DNA from 4 places in the Desulfovibrio sp. TomC genome. Region 4 is predicted to be linked to each of the others. Evidence: predicted binding sites of a transcription regulator. Region 4 holds the regulator's gene; each other region holds the start of a gene.

Region 1 (3,405 bases), on a different contig from region 4:
GGTCTAAGGGGTCCGGGAACGTCCGCCGTGCCGGCTAGACGATAGCCGCTTCGCCGGCTTCGCCGGTCCTGACCCGGACAGAGTCGGAGACGGGCATCACAAAGATTTTGCCGTCGCCGGCCTGGCCGGTCTTGTTGACGCTTATAAGGGCGTCCACAGCTTCTTTGACCTGATTGTCCGGGACCACGATTGAAATGATGCGCTTGGGATAGAGGCGGCCCTTGGTGCCAAGAAGCGCAATGGCTTCCTCATTTCCGGCCGCCGCGCCGTCAAGCACGGCCTGATTGACCAGACCTTTGCCGCGTCCGTAGCCTTCGCGGGCCACGAAGGCCGGGATGCCGGCGTCGGCCAGGGCCTTCTTGGTCTGATTCATCTTGTTCATGCGGATAACCGCCATTATCTCCTGCATGACGCGCCCCCTTAGGCTTCCTTGACGCCGGAGGAGATGGTGTACATCTCGCCAACCGGGCTGATGAAGATCTTGCCGTCGCCGAAGGCACCCTTGGAGCCGGTGCGGGCGGCTTCCATGATGGTCTTGATCACGAATTCCTTGTCGCTTTCTTCCACGACGCAGATCAGCATGACTTTGGGAATTTCGTCGTACTGGATCTCGCCGATCTTGATGCCGCGCTGTTTGCCGCGGCCAGCCACGTTGAACTTGGTGACTGCGGGGAAACCGGCATCCATCAGGGCAGCCAGGACTTCATCGGTCTTCTCGGGGCGGACGATTGCTCTCACCATGGTCAGCATATCGAATACTCCTTACGTGTGTGCGTATGTGTTGCGTTGCAGGTCGGCGGCAGGCCTAGTTGGCGATGCCGAAGTCGACGAGCAGCTTTTCGAGCTGGGCCATTTCCAGGGGCTTGGGGATGACCAGCATCTTGTTTTCGTCGATCTTCTTGGCCAGGGCGCGGTATTCGTCGGCCTGGGGATGCTCGGGGGAGTAGTCGATGACGGTCTTGCGGTTGATCTCAGCCCGCTGCACCTGGTTTTCACGGGGCATAAAGTGGATCATCTGGGTACCGATCTGGCGGCACAGCTCTTCGATCATTTCCTTTTCGAAATCGACCTTACGACTGTTGCAGATGATGCCGCCCAGGCGCACGCCGCCGGTGTCGGCGTACTTGACGATGCCCTTGCAGATGTTGTTGGCGGCGTACATGGCCATCATCTCGCCGGAGCAGACGATGTAGATTTCTTCGGCCTTGCCGTCGCGGATGGGCATGGCGAATCCGCCGCACACAACGTCGCCGAGGACGTCGTAGAAGACATAGTCGAGGTGCTTTTCTTCCTCGTAAGCGCCGAGCTGCTCAAGGAGGTTGATGGAGGTGATGATGCCGCGACCGGCGCAGCCAACTCCGGGCTCGGGGCCGCCGGACTCGGTGCACATGGTGCCGCCGTAGCCTTCCTTGAGGATATCGTCGAGATCGACGTCCTCGCCTTCTTCACGCAGGGTGTCGAGAACGGTCTTCTGGGCCAGCCCGTGCAGGAGGAGCCGGGTGGAGTCGGCCTTGGGGTCGCAGCCGACCACCATGACCTTCTTGCCCATCTCCGCCAGGCCGGCGACGGTGTTCTGCGTGGTGGTGGACTTGCCGATGCCGCCCTTGCCGTAAATAGCGATCTTGCGCATTTTGTAATGCCTCCTGCTGCAAAGTTGGAATGTTCCTCCTTAGGCAAGAGTCATGCCAGCGCTGGTATGTCGTGATGTGTTTGATTTAAATATTTGATATTAAATGATAATTTAGTTTCAAACAAATTCTCGATGCTGGCGGCAGGGCGGCTTCGAACAAAATTGTCGGTCATGGCGCGACAAAATTGTTTGGTATTTGTGTAGGCTGTCGATGGCTTGTCGGGGTGGGGCGAAGCCGGGCTCCAGGGCCTGCGGTTTCAAACCTGCGCGGCACGCGACTGGCCTTCAGGGCTTTTGTCGTACTATTTTAGCAGGCTATGTATTTGAGCGGCTGGTGACAATGGCGCGACGCCGGGTCTTCGGCGTCGCGCCGTTGTTGTGGACGATGGGGAGTTTGCAAATTTGGGAAAATGTTGGATGAAGGAGCTTGCCCAGGACCAGCAACGGCTTGCCGCCCAGGGTGCTAGGCCCTGCCGCCCGCCTCGCCCAGAGGATCGCTTTTGAGACTCAGACTGATGCGTCCGCGCTCCCGATCGACCGCAAGGACGGTGACCAGCACTTCCTTGCCGACGCGCACCACTTTTGACGGGTCGGCCACGTAGGTGTCGGCCAGATGGCTCACATGGATCAGACCGTCGCGGTGGACGCCTATATCCACAAAGGCCCCGAAGCTGGCCACGTTGGTCACCAGCCCCGGCAGGCGCATCCCGGGCCGTAGATCGGCGATATCCTCCACGCCTTCGGCAAAGGAAAACGCATTGAAGGCCGGTCGGGGGTCACGGCCGGGACGGGCCAGTTCGGCCATGATGTCACTGAGCGTGGCGTCCCCCACGTCGTCGGAAACAAATTTCGCAACGTCGATGCGCGCCCGGGCTTCGGCATCGGCCACCAGCTCGGCCACGGCGCACCCCGCCTGGGCGGCCATACGCCCGACCAGGGCGTAGCGTTCAGGGTGCACGGCCGTGGCGTCCAGCACCGGCCCGCCGCGCAGCCGCAAAAACCCCGCCGCCTGCTCAAAGGCCTTGGGTCCCAGGCGTTTGACCTTGCGCAACTCGGCCCGTGACCGAAATGGTCCATGTTCCAGCCGGTAGGCCAGGATGTTGGCGGCCAGCGACGGCCCCAGCCCGGAAACGAAGGCGAGGAGCTCCAGGCTGGCCGTATTGAGGTCCACGCCAACGGCGTTGACGCAGCTGGCCACCACCTCGTCGAGGGCCTGCTTGAGGGCCGTCTGGTCCACGTCATGCTGGTATTGCCCGACCCCGATGGATTTGGGGTCGATTTTGACCAGTTCGGCCAGGGGGTCCATGAGGCGGCGGCCGATGCTCACTGCGCCGCGCACGGTCAGGTCCAGGTCGGGAAACTCCCGCCGGGCCACTTCCGAGGCTGAATAGATGGAGGCCCCGGCCTCGTTGACCATGATGACCGGCAACCCCAGACCAAGCCCGCCGACAAAACGTTCGGTCTCCCGGCCGGCCGTGCCGTTGCCGACCGCCACGGCCTGGATAGCGTATTTGGCGCACAACTCGCGCACGACGACCGCCGCCTCTTCGGCCTGGCGCGGCGAGCCGGTGGGATAGATGGCGGTATGGTGCAGCAGCGTCCCCTGAGCGTCGAGTACGGCCAGCTTGGCTCCGGTGCGAAAGCCCGGGTCCAGGGCCAGGACCCGGGACTGCCCCAGAGGGGCGGCCAGGAGCAGGTCGCGCAGATTGGCGGAAAAGACGCTGATGGCCTCGCTGTCGGCCCGAGTCTTGACCGCAGCGCGCAGTTCGTTTTCG
Region 2 (3,405 bases), on a different contig from region 4:
CCGGCATCGGGTCCGACCGAACCGGCAATGGGCATGATCCCTTGGCTGATCGGCTCCAGGGCCGCGAATCGCGTTCCATACTTACAGACGTGCGACCCCATGCACTCCGCATTCCAATGATCAACCACCGAGAAAATCCAGACCCAGCCATCGTTCACGGTGAATACCCTTGCGCCGTCAGTGCCCCACATCACGTTCGGGGCCTGGGTCACGATCTGCCCATCATGCAGAATGGCGCTGCCGCGCCGGCCACGAGATGGAGAAAGCAGATTGTTCTCGCGCATGATCCGCAACACCCGCTTGCGCCCGACCCGCACGCCATCCCGAATCCGCAGGCGCGCCCATACCTTGCGATGACCTTCGCCCTGGAAAGGAGAGGTGTCGAGATCGGTCTTGACCATACCCAGCAACTCCAGGTCGTCAATGAGGGCCTTGGGTCCTCGTTTCCCGGCTGGAATCCGGTCCCTCTCCAACTGGCAGCCCAGGCGAGCCGAGTAAAATGACGAACGGGGCTGCCCCCAAATCCAACAAACCCGCTTGATGCCATAGGGCTTGCCGATGTCTGAGGAGGTCGTGCAGCTCATTTCTTCGACCTCCTTTTGGCTAAAGGGCCGGGATGCCTCACCCGTGCCCACAATAGCTCGGTCTCCATGGTCAACTCGCCAATTCGCTTCATGGCTGAGTCCAATTCGGCCTGGAGTGGGTCACCGATGCGACTCTTGAGTCCCTCGTCCATGCCGGCCAAGGCAGCATCACGCCACTGCTCAAGCCGATAGATCTCGACCCCAAGTTCCCTGGAGAGCATATTCAAAGGCTCGCCGCGCAGGATGCGTAACACAACCTCACGCTTCCTGGACGATGTCCACCGCTGGCTCTTCATCAATGGCCCCGAACACTCGACCGTGGTTCCTCCGGTCGGCCTACGGCCTCCCTCCGGACCCATGGTCTCCACCCCCGGCCCACCGCTCTCAAGCATGTCCCCATTCGTCATTTCCTGGCCCTCCCTGGACCATCATCCTGGCACAATTCGGTGTCAAAGAAAACCGGGTCCGCCTCACTCATTCTACGCCTGTTCCAAGACCTTCTTGATTTCCAGGTAGTCTTCCTGGTTGATCTCACCCCTTGCCAGGCGCGCTTTGATGATCTCCAAGGAATCGTCCCTGTCGGCACGATGGGTTTTGTCGGTTTTCCTTGCTCCTAAAAGAAAAATCCCTAAGAGCACGGTCATCAACAGAATCGCTCCCAGCCCCCAGAGAACGTTGCCTCCTATCCAGAGAGAGGAGAGAGGGAATCCGCAGTCCCACATCATATATGGCCTCCTGGTTTAGCGTGGGATGTTGTTATCTTTCAAATCGCCTCAGTTTGATTCCCTTACCGCAAGGGACGTGCCAAAGCCCCAGCCAATGGATAACATACTAAAATAAAATGATTAAATTCAATATGACGGAAGCTGATGATGCGGCGCGCCGAGCTTGCGAGTAAATTTTACTCGAAATTATTTTCAAGCCCGTTTACTTTTTACGCGGCGGCCTTATTGTTTCCCATTCGGTGGCCATCCCAAGCTGATTCGTCTGGAGAAAGAAGTCGTTATGCAAAAAAAATCAAAGGAATGGCACATTTTCTTAGAGAATATGCCACCGTGGCTTTACCTCGGTTCGGTCATTATCCTGGCCGGAATTGTCGCCGTCATGGCGGTGCGGAACACCCATCGAGAGAAAGGCCTTGCCGCCCAGACACTTTTTGAAAAGGGAACAGCTTTCATCAGAGCATTTGAATCGGGAGCGCGCACGGGCATGGGGATGCATTGGGAAGGCGAGCAATACCAAGTGCTTCTTGAGGAGATGGCGAAACAACCCGACATCCTCTATCTGGCCGTGACGAATGAGGCTGGGGTGATCCTGGCCGATAGCGACAAGGGCCAGATCGGCTCCAGACTCCATAGTCCCGAAGAGATGAGGGAGCTGGAAATCGGGGCGAAGGAAAAATGGCGGATGACAACCCTGCCGGGGGGGCGAAAGGCCTTTGAGGTCTACCGCTACTTCGAACCTCTGGCCGGATGCGATGCGTTGGATTCCTGCGACGCAAACGGACAGCCGGTCTCGTGTCCATGGAGCGGGCCGAGCGCCTCCCAGGGGACCGGAAAGCAGGCCGTCTTCACCGCGTTTGATGTCGCGTCCTTTGATGCGGCCCTGGCCGAGGATATGCGCAATACAGTCATTTTGTCGGCCATTCTTCTCCTACTTGGCGTCGGCGGCGTCATGACCCTGTTTTGGGCGCAAAGTTACCGATTTTCCAAACGACAACTCCAGGACACAAGGGTTTTTTCTTCAGAGATCATCAACAACCTCCCGGTTGGACTCATCACCACGGACAGCGACGGCCGTCTGGCTGTGGTCAACGGCGCGGCCGAGAGGATTTCCGGGGTCAAGGCGGCCGACATTGTCGGCAAGTCCCCGGAGGAGGCTCTGCCCGCAGCATGGTGTGGACTTAAGGATGTCATCGGCAAGGGCGAACCTGTCCTGGAACATGATATGGAGTGCTCTTTTAACGGGGGAAAAAATATTCCCTTGAGCCTGAGCGCGTCGAAAATCCTTAACGAGGAAGGACGCTACCTCGGTAACCTCTTCATCTTCCGCGACCTGGGAGAGGTAAGAAGGCTCCAGGAAGAGGTGCGCCGCAAGGAAAAGCTCGCCGCCCTGGGCAGCCTGGCCGCCGGCGTCGCCCACGAGATCAGAAACCCCCTCTCCTCAATCAAGGGTTTCGCCAAATATTTCGAGGGGCAGTGCGCCGAGGGCAGCCATGGCCGGGAGCTTGCCGCCGTCATGGCCCAAGAGGTGGACCGGCTGAACCGGGTCATCACGGAACTCCTGGACTTCGCCCGGTCATCGGACCTGAAGGCGCGGCCGATGGATGTGGGCGGTCTCATCGAGCATTCCCTGCGCTTGGTCCGCCAGGACGCCGAAGGGAAAAAGATCACGGTCGCCTTCGACCGGGACGCGAGCCTGCCCGTCATCGCTATCGACCCCGACCGCCTCACCCAGGCCCTACTCAACCTATACCTCAACGCCATCCAGGCCATGGAAGGCGGCGGGACGCTTGCCGTCAGGGCATCCTCCGACGGCCGAGGGGGCGTGCGGATCGAGGTGGAAGATTCGGGCAAGGGGATTACGCCCGAGAGCCTGTCGAGCATCTTTAACCCCTACTTCACCACAAAATCCTCCGGCACCGGCCTTGGCTTGGCCATTGTGCAAAAGATTATTGAGGCCCACCGGGGAGAGGTCAAGGTCAAGAGCACGCCCGGCCGGGGCACCACCTTCAACATCCTCCTGCCCGTGGGGCGGCCGGAAGGAGCGTTTCATGGCCGAAAAGCATAAAGCGACCGTTCTGGTCGTTGACGACGACCAG
Region 3 (3,405 bases), on a different contig from region 4:
TCGGTTCGCTCAGCCGGGCGCGGTCCGGGGCGTCGCGCCAGATGGCGTAGCCGCGCTCGCCGAAGCGGGCCACGAGATCGGCCTGCTGCTCCTCCTCAAAGACGTCGAGCATCATGTCCAGGGTGTCGGCGTCGGGGCTAGTCGGCATCGGCCGTCTCCTTTTTCCCTCCCACGGCCTGAACGGCGGCGGCGATGATATCCTTGAAGGCCAGGGCGGCCGGGCTTTTGCCGGCCACAGCCAGATAGACGTCGCCGTCGTCGCCCGAACGGGCCACTTCCGGGTCGATGGGGATGCGGCCCAGGAATGGAACCTGGACTTCCTCGGCCAGACGCTCGCCGCCGCCGGTGCTGAAGATGTGGTGCACCGAGCCGCAGTCCGGGCAGGCAAAGCCGCTTAAATTTTCCACAATGCCGAGGATCGGGTTGCCCATCTGGCGGCAGAAGGTGACCGAGCGGCGCACGTCGTCCACAGCCACGTCCTGGGGCGAAGTGACGATGAGGGCCATGGCCTTGGGGCCGAAAATCTGGAGCACGGACAGGGGTTCGTCGCCGGTGCCGGGCGGGCAGTCGACCACCAGCACGTCGCGCTCGCCCCAGTTCACCTGCTCGGCCAACTGGGCAATGACCCCGGCCTTGGCCGGTCCGCGCCAGATGACGGCATCGTCTTTGCCCGGCAGCAGAAAGCCGATGGACATGACGCCGAGATTCCAATGCCACTCCACGGGCAGCATGCCTTTTTCCGATATTTCCGGGTGATAGCCGGTCAGTTTTAACAGGCGCGGGATGCTCGGACCGTGGACATCGACGTCCAGGAGCCCGGTTTTGAGGCCTTCCATGGCCAGTCCGGCGGCCAGATTGGCCGAAACCGTGGATTTGCCCACGCCGCCTTTGCCGGACAGGACGACGATGACGGCAGCCACCTTGTCGAGTCCGGTGGATTTGGGGGGAGGGGCGATTGCTTCATTCAAGTCGCGAAGGCCTTGCTCATTCATGATGGTTCGTACTCCGTAGGGATGACCCCGCACCCGGGCCGCCCCGGGAACCGGCCCTGGCGGCCGGGTTGGCGGCGGCCGGGGCTGGCTCCCGGGGCGAGCAGGGTTTCGAGGCGGTTTTGGGCCAAGGCGGCGATGACCGTGGGCACATCTCCGGCAATCCAGGGGGCTACGGCGATGCCGTACCGGGCAAACGGGGCGAGGCAGCAGCAGGTGGCCCCGCCGCACACAAGCAGGGCCACGCCGGTCTGGGCCAGCAATGCAGCCAGTCCGGGCAGTCCGTCGGCCGGCATGCCCCAGACGGCCTCGGCCGACAGGAGACCAGCCTCAAGACGGTAACAGCGAAAGGCCGAAGCCGTTTCCAGCAGGGAGGCCAATCGCCCGCCATGGCAGGCCAGGCAGATCCTGTGGCATCGGGGGGGCATTCGGTCATGGGGCGTAGGGGGCATGGCGAAACCTCGCCCGATAAGAGGCAGGAACCGTGCCAACAAGTTATCGTCAGTCATGGCAGGATGTTGTCATTTAGAGACAACCGGAGACGGCTTCTCCGGGCGAATTATTCGCCGAAAACGCCTCGTGGAGGCGTATTTATCGCCCGAAAAGAACTGTGGTCCGGTCGGAGTGGGCCGGACAATGGCGGTGGGCGGGCCACTGGAGGAGGGGCGTTGGGCTGATAATTCGCCCAAAATGACGGATGCGGGCGAAAAAAAAGCCGGGACAGGGTCCCGGCCGGAAGGCTCAACAGAGGAGGTCCGGGCTATGGGGCCACGGGCCTGGGTTCGCGGGCGACTTCCTGGGCAAAGTCGTCGATCCACCAGATGCGGTCGGCCCGGCACTGGAGATCAGTGGAGACGCCGTTTTTAAAGACGAGCAACTCGAACTGTTTGTTTTTTTCCGTAATGTATTCCACGGCGTCCAAAAGATCGCTGTCGCCGGAGGAGAGGATCAAGGTGTCATAGTTCTCAATATGGGTCAGGGCCAGGGTGGCCAGGCCGACGTCCACGCCTTTTTGCTGTTCGCGGCTCAGGCGATGGGTCCGGTCATGGGAGCAGGTGATGGGAACCTTGCGACGGCACTGTTCGCAGTAGAGCTCGCCGATTTCGCTGGTGCGCAGTTCGTAGAGCTTGGTGATGATTTTCGGTCCCTGGGGCGGGGCGGAGCGCATCCAATTGTAGAAAGCAACCTGGGAATCGGGGGTGGGATTGGGCACGGAGTTGAGATAATAGGCGCGCCAAATAGGGCTTTCGGCTTCCAATTTGTTGCGCAGTTTGACGTAGTCGATGCTATATTCCCTATTGTAGTAGGATTGGCCTCTGTACATATACCCGGCATCAATCAGCCACAGTCTTCGATTGGTCATTGGTACATCCTTCTATAAAATAATTCATTCTTGGCAATTGCGGATTTTCACAATTCGCTTCCACGCAGTATACGCGAAGGGACCAAAGATGGAAGGGGGGCGTTCGACAAATATGTCCAATAAAATTAATGGGTAGGATGTTATGCCAACGTCGGGGGGATTGGGCGTGGAGCATGGCTTCCGATTTTGTTCGCTTCGCCGCTGCCCGTGCCAGCTCCCGGTCCAGCCGAAGTTGGGCTTTCGCCGCCAGCCCGTTCGCCTCCGGCGGCGGGCTGGCGGCGAAAGCGGTTGCCCCGGCGTCCTGTTTCCGCACACCCGACCGCAGGCCGGCTGGCGGCGTTTGCCCCAATGCGGCACAGACCTGCCCGGGGCGAGATGACTTTTCGAGCCGGTTGGGCTAGACTTGGCACGGTCAAACCATCAAACCCCGCCGCGTCGAGGTCCCATGCGTTTCATTCTGGCCTTGTTGCTCCTTTTGCTGCCTGCTGCGACCGCACTGTGCGGCAATCTTGATTTCACCCTGCACAAGCTCGATTCCGGCCGTCCCGGCCCGACCATCCTGGTCATCGGCGGCATCCAGGGCGACGAACCCGGCGGCTTTTCGGCTGCGGCCCTGCTGGTTTCCCACTACAAGATCAAGTCCGGCTCGGTCTGGGTGGTGCCCAATCTCAATTTTTTAAGCATCATCCGCTGTTCGCGCGGGGTCTACGGCGACATGAACCGCAAGTTCGCCGAGCTTGATCCCAAGGACCCGGAATACGAGGCCGTGCAGAAGATCAAGGCCATCATCCGCGATGAGCAGGTGACGGCCGTACTGCATCTGCACGACGGCTGGGGCTATTACAGCCCGACCTTTGTCACCGAGTGGCAGTGTCCGCTGCGTTGGGGCCAGTCGGTCATCATCGACCAGGAGTCGGCCGAGACGACCCGGTTCGGCAATCTGCAGGAGCTGGCCGCGCGGGCCGTGTCCGCCGCCAACGACCATCTGTACGAACCACTGCACGCCTACCACGTCAAAAACACCCACACCAAGACGCTCGATGACGAAACCGC
Region 4 (3,405 bases):
TCGAACAGGTTCATGAGCTTGGGCACGAGGCTGACGGGCAGGCCGTCCACGCAAAAAAAACCCAGGTCCTCAAAGACCCGCAGGGCCGTTGACTTGCCGGAACCGGACAAGCCAGTCAAAATGACGATGATGAGGTCCCTGGCTGCATTTTCCATGGCGTCCTCTCCCCGGCCCGAGGCTTTAACAGATTCCCCGCGCGGCTGTGTGACAACAACCGCGCGGGGAGATGATTTCTGGCGGACCTAGGCGGCGGTGAGCACCTGCCACAAGGCGGCGTCGTTTTCGGCGTCCAGAAAGGCGCGCCGGAAGGTCTCGTCGGAAAGCAGCCGGGAGATGTGGGCCAGGATGCGCAAATGCAGACCCGCAACATGTTCAGGCGCCAGCACCAGGAAAAAGATGCGGCAGGGCTTGAAGTCCAGCGCATCGAAGCTGACGCCGGCAAGGCTTCTTCCAACGACGATGACGATGCGTTCGAGGCTCTCCATCTTGCCGTGGGGGATGGCCACCCCGTCGCCGATGCCCGTGGTGCCCAGATTTTCGCGGTCAAGCAGCACCTGATGGGCGCGTTTGGCGTCAAACTCGGGCCAGTGCGCCTTGATCGGGGCCACCAATTCCGCCAGCACCTCGGACTTGGACTCCGACGCAAGCTCCCCGATCACGAAATCGGGCTGGAGATAGTCCTCTAACCGCATTTAGACGCCCGTTCCAGGATCGATGAGGCCGAAGTCGCCGTTGCGCAGTCGGTAGATGACATTGGGCCGTTCGCTTTCGGAATTGATAAACACCAGGAACTCGTACTTGAGCGCCTCAAGCTGCATGGCGGCCTCTTCAACGGCCATGGGCTTGGGCTCGTACTTGTCCGTCTCGATGATGGTGGGGATGCGGCCGCCCTCGCTGTCCTCACTGATGCTGATGACGTCCATGCGGACCTGCTCGATGGTCTGGCGACGGCGGTCCTTCTGCTTTTCCCGGAATTTCTTGGCCTGGGCCTCAATTTTGTCGAGAATCAGGTCAATGGTGGAGTACATGTCCTCGGACACTTCGTGGGCCGAGATGTGCATGTTGTCGGCCTGGAAGATCACGTCGGCCATCTGGCGGGTCTTTTCCACAGCCAGATTGACCTGCAACTCCGAAGAGTCCACGGCCGTGGTGTATTTGGCAAGTTTTTCAAAACGCTTGCGGGCATAGTCCCGCAAGTGATCGGATGGTTCAAAATTTTTGAAATTAAAGGTGATGTTCATGTTATCCTCCGGGATGGCGTGGTGTGGGGCCGGGAAAACCCGGTCCGAAGCATCAGAAAACCGCCTTGCGTTTCGACGATGACTCGATGCCCATGGCCGTTCGGTATTTGGCCACGGTTCGCCGGGCGATGTTGATTTGCAGCTCGTCTTTGAGCATATCGGCGATAGCCTCGTCGCTGATGGGCTTTTTGGCGTTCTCGCCGGAAATAATGCGCTTGATCATGGCCTTGACCGACTCCGAACCAACCGTGGTGCCGTCGTCGAGCTCCAGCGAACTGTTAAAGAAGAACTTGAGCTCAAAAATGCCATGGGGCGTGGCCACGTACTTGTTGGAGGTGATGCGGCTGACCGTGGACTCGTGCATGCTGATGTCGTCGGCCACGTCCTTGAGAATGAGCGGCCGAAGCTTGGTCACGCCGTCCTCGAAAAAGCCGCGCTGAAATTTGACCAGGCTCTCAAGCACCTTATACAGTGTTCGCTGGCGCTGATACAGGCTTTTCATGAGCCACATAGCCGAGCGCATCTTGTCTTGCAGGTAGTCCTTATCCTTGTCTTTATTCGGGTTCGTGCCGTCGAGATAGGTCGTGTTGAGCCCCAGGCGGGGCATCCCTTCCTCGTTGAGCACGATAACGAAATCATCCCCGTATTTATACACGAAGGCGTCAGGACTGACGTAGATCGGGTCCCCGGAACCGTAGCTGGCCCCGGGCATGGGATCAAGGGTCTGGATCATCTCCAGGTATTCCTTGAGTTTTTCCATGGTCAGATGAAATTTTTTGCAAAGCGGCTTGTAGCGCTTCTTTTCCAGGTCCTCAAGATGCTCGCGCACCAGTTCAATGAGGATGGTATCTTCGTAGCCGCAGACCTCGATCTGGATCAGCAGACACTCGCTGGGCGTGCGGGCGGCCACGCCCACGGGATCAAGGCGCTGGAGGCGATGGAGCACCGCTTCCACCATGGCCGGTTCGGCCCCGGCCATCCCGGCCAGCTCTTCCACCGTGGCCTGCAGATAGCCCGAGGAGTCCAGGCTGCCGATGATGGCTTCCCCGACTTCCACTTCCTTGGGGGTAAAATTGGACAGATGCATCTGCCAGCCCAGATGCCCGTCCAGGGACGGCTTGGAGGCCAGCCGGGCGTCATAGGCCATGCCCTCTTCGGGAATTTCGGAATCGCGGGACTGAGACTGGCGGCCGGTGCTGGCAAAATCACCAAGGTAGTCATCCCACTCGGCGTTTTTGAGCAGCTCCTTCTCCATGGCTGCGTCCGTGGAATTGCCGGTCGGCCCGAGGTTGTCTTCGGCCATGACCCGTTCAGTTGGCCGGTCGTCCTCGACGGTCTCCTCCAGCATTGGATTTTCCAACAGCTCCTGCTGCACGCTCTCAAGCAGCTCCAACCGGGAAAGTTGAAGGAGTTTGATGGCTTGTTGCAGCTGGGGGGTCATCACCAGCTGTTGGGAAAGCTTGAGCTGCTGCCGCAGTTCCAGGGCCATGCTTACCGCCGTGCGCGTGAGTCGTTTGCGTCCAAGGGTTCTACTCGGTTTGGACGGCGGCCCACAGCCAGCCCGCCCAACAAAAACCATGCCACAATTGCGACCTCGTGGCAATCGGCACAAGCGGCCCTAGTCGAGGAACCACTCATAGGCAGCCCCGAGTTGCCCCTTGGCTGCCAGGATAAACCGCACAGCCTCGCGGACCGCCCCGTGCCCCCCACCCCGGCGCGAGACCCACAGGGCCAGCTCCAGGATCTCCGGTTGGGCATCGGCCACGGTCATGGGCAACCCGACCAGCCCCATGGGGCCGGCGTCCACCCAATCATCGCCCAGATAGGCGGTCTGTTCTGGCGAAACACCCTGGCGTTCCAGAATACCCCGCAGCACGCCCATCTTGCGGTGATGGCCCGGGTGGTACTCGGCAATGCCCAGATCGGCCATGCGCGCGGCCACGGCCGGACTGTCCAGGCCGCTTATGACCGCAACAGCCAGTCCGACAGCCTGGGCCGCCATGAGGCCCAGGCTGTCATGGACATGAAACCGTTTGGTCACCTCGCCACGAGCATCGACATAGATGCCGCCGTCGGTCATGACGCCGTCGACATCAAGAACCAGCAACGCCACTTCCCTGGCCCGGCTGGCGGCCAGATTCGCATCCTCAGGCATACAAAACCT

What was found. The regulator sigma-54, encoded in region 4, starts transcription at its own class of promoters, with help from an activator protein. The targets are predictions, from matches to a motif close to CTGGCACGGNNNNTGCTT.
Region 1: the regulator sigma-54 is predicted to act here: its motif matches at 1,672-1,689, upstream of nifH (nitrogenase iron protein).
Region 2: the regulator sigma-54 is predicted to act here: its motif matches at 1,375-1,392, upstream of NY78_RS20425 (SHOCT domain-containing protein).
Region 3: the regulator sigma-54 is predicted to act here: its motif matches at 1,463-1,480, upstream of NY78_RS04320 (NifB/NifX family molybdenum-iron cluster-binding protein).

What each region holds. Positions count from the first base shown of each region.
Region 1 is NZ_JSEH01000002.1:132,830-136,234, forward strand. It holds gene NY78_RS02225 (P-II family nitrogen regulator) at 35-409, opposite strand; gene NY78_RS02230 (P-II family nitrogen regulator) at 421-750, opposite strand; gene nifH (nitrogenase iron protein) at 806-1,630, opposite strand; gene NY78_RS02240 (Tex family protein) at 2,094-3,405, opposite strand, start outside.
Region 2 is NZ_JSEH01000033.1:20,299-23,703, reverse strand. It holds gene NY78_RS20435 (IS3 family transposase) at 1-584, opposite strand, end outside; gene NY78_RS20430 (IS3 family transposase) at 581-838, opposite strand; gene NY78_RS20425 (SHOCT domain-containing protein) at 1,064-1,309, opposite strand; gene NY78_RS20420 (ATP-binding protein) at 1,632-3,374, shown strand; gene NY78_RS20415 (sigma-54-dependent Fis family transcriptional regulator) at 3,358-3,405, shown strand, end outside.
Region 3 is NZ_JSEH01000003.1:242,808-246,212, forward strand. It holds gene NY78_RS04310 (iron-sulfur cluster assembly scaffold protein) at 1-148, opposite strand, end outside; gene NY78_RS04315 (Mrp/NBP35 family ATP-binding protein) at 138-992, opposite strand; gene NY78_RS04320 (NifB/NifX family molybdenum-iron cluster-binding protein) at 989-1,441, opposite strand; gene NY78_RS04325 (NYN domain-containing protein) at 1,750-2,352, opposite strand; gene NY78_RS04330 (M14 family metallopeptidase) at 2,798-3,405, shown strand, end outside.
Region 4 is NZ_JSEH01000001.1:293,434-296,838, forward strand. It holds gene rapZ (RNase adapter RapZ) at 1-155, opposite strand, end outside; gene NY78_RS01405 (PTS sugar transporter subunit IIA) at 243-692, opposite strand; gene hpf (ribosome hibernation-promoting factor, HPF/YfiA family) at 693-1,241, opposite strand; gene rpoN (RNA polymerase factor sigma-54) at 1,294-2,730, opposite strand; gene NY78_RS01420 (KdsC family phosphatase) at 2,860-3,396, opposite strand.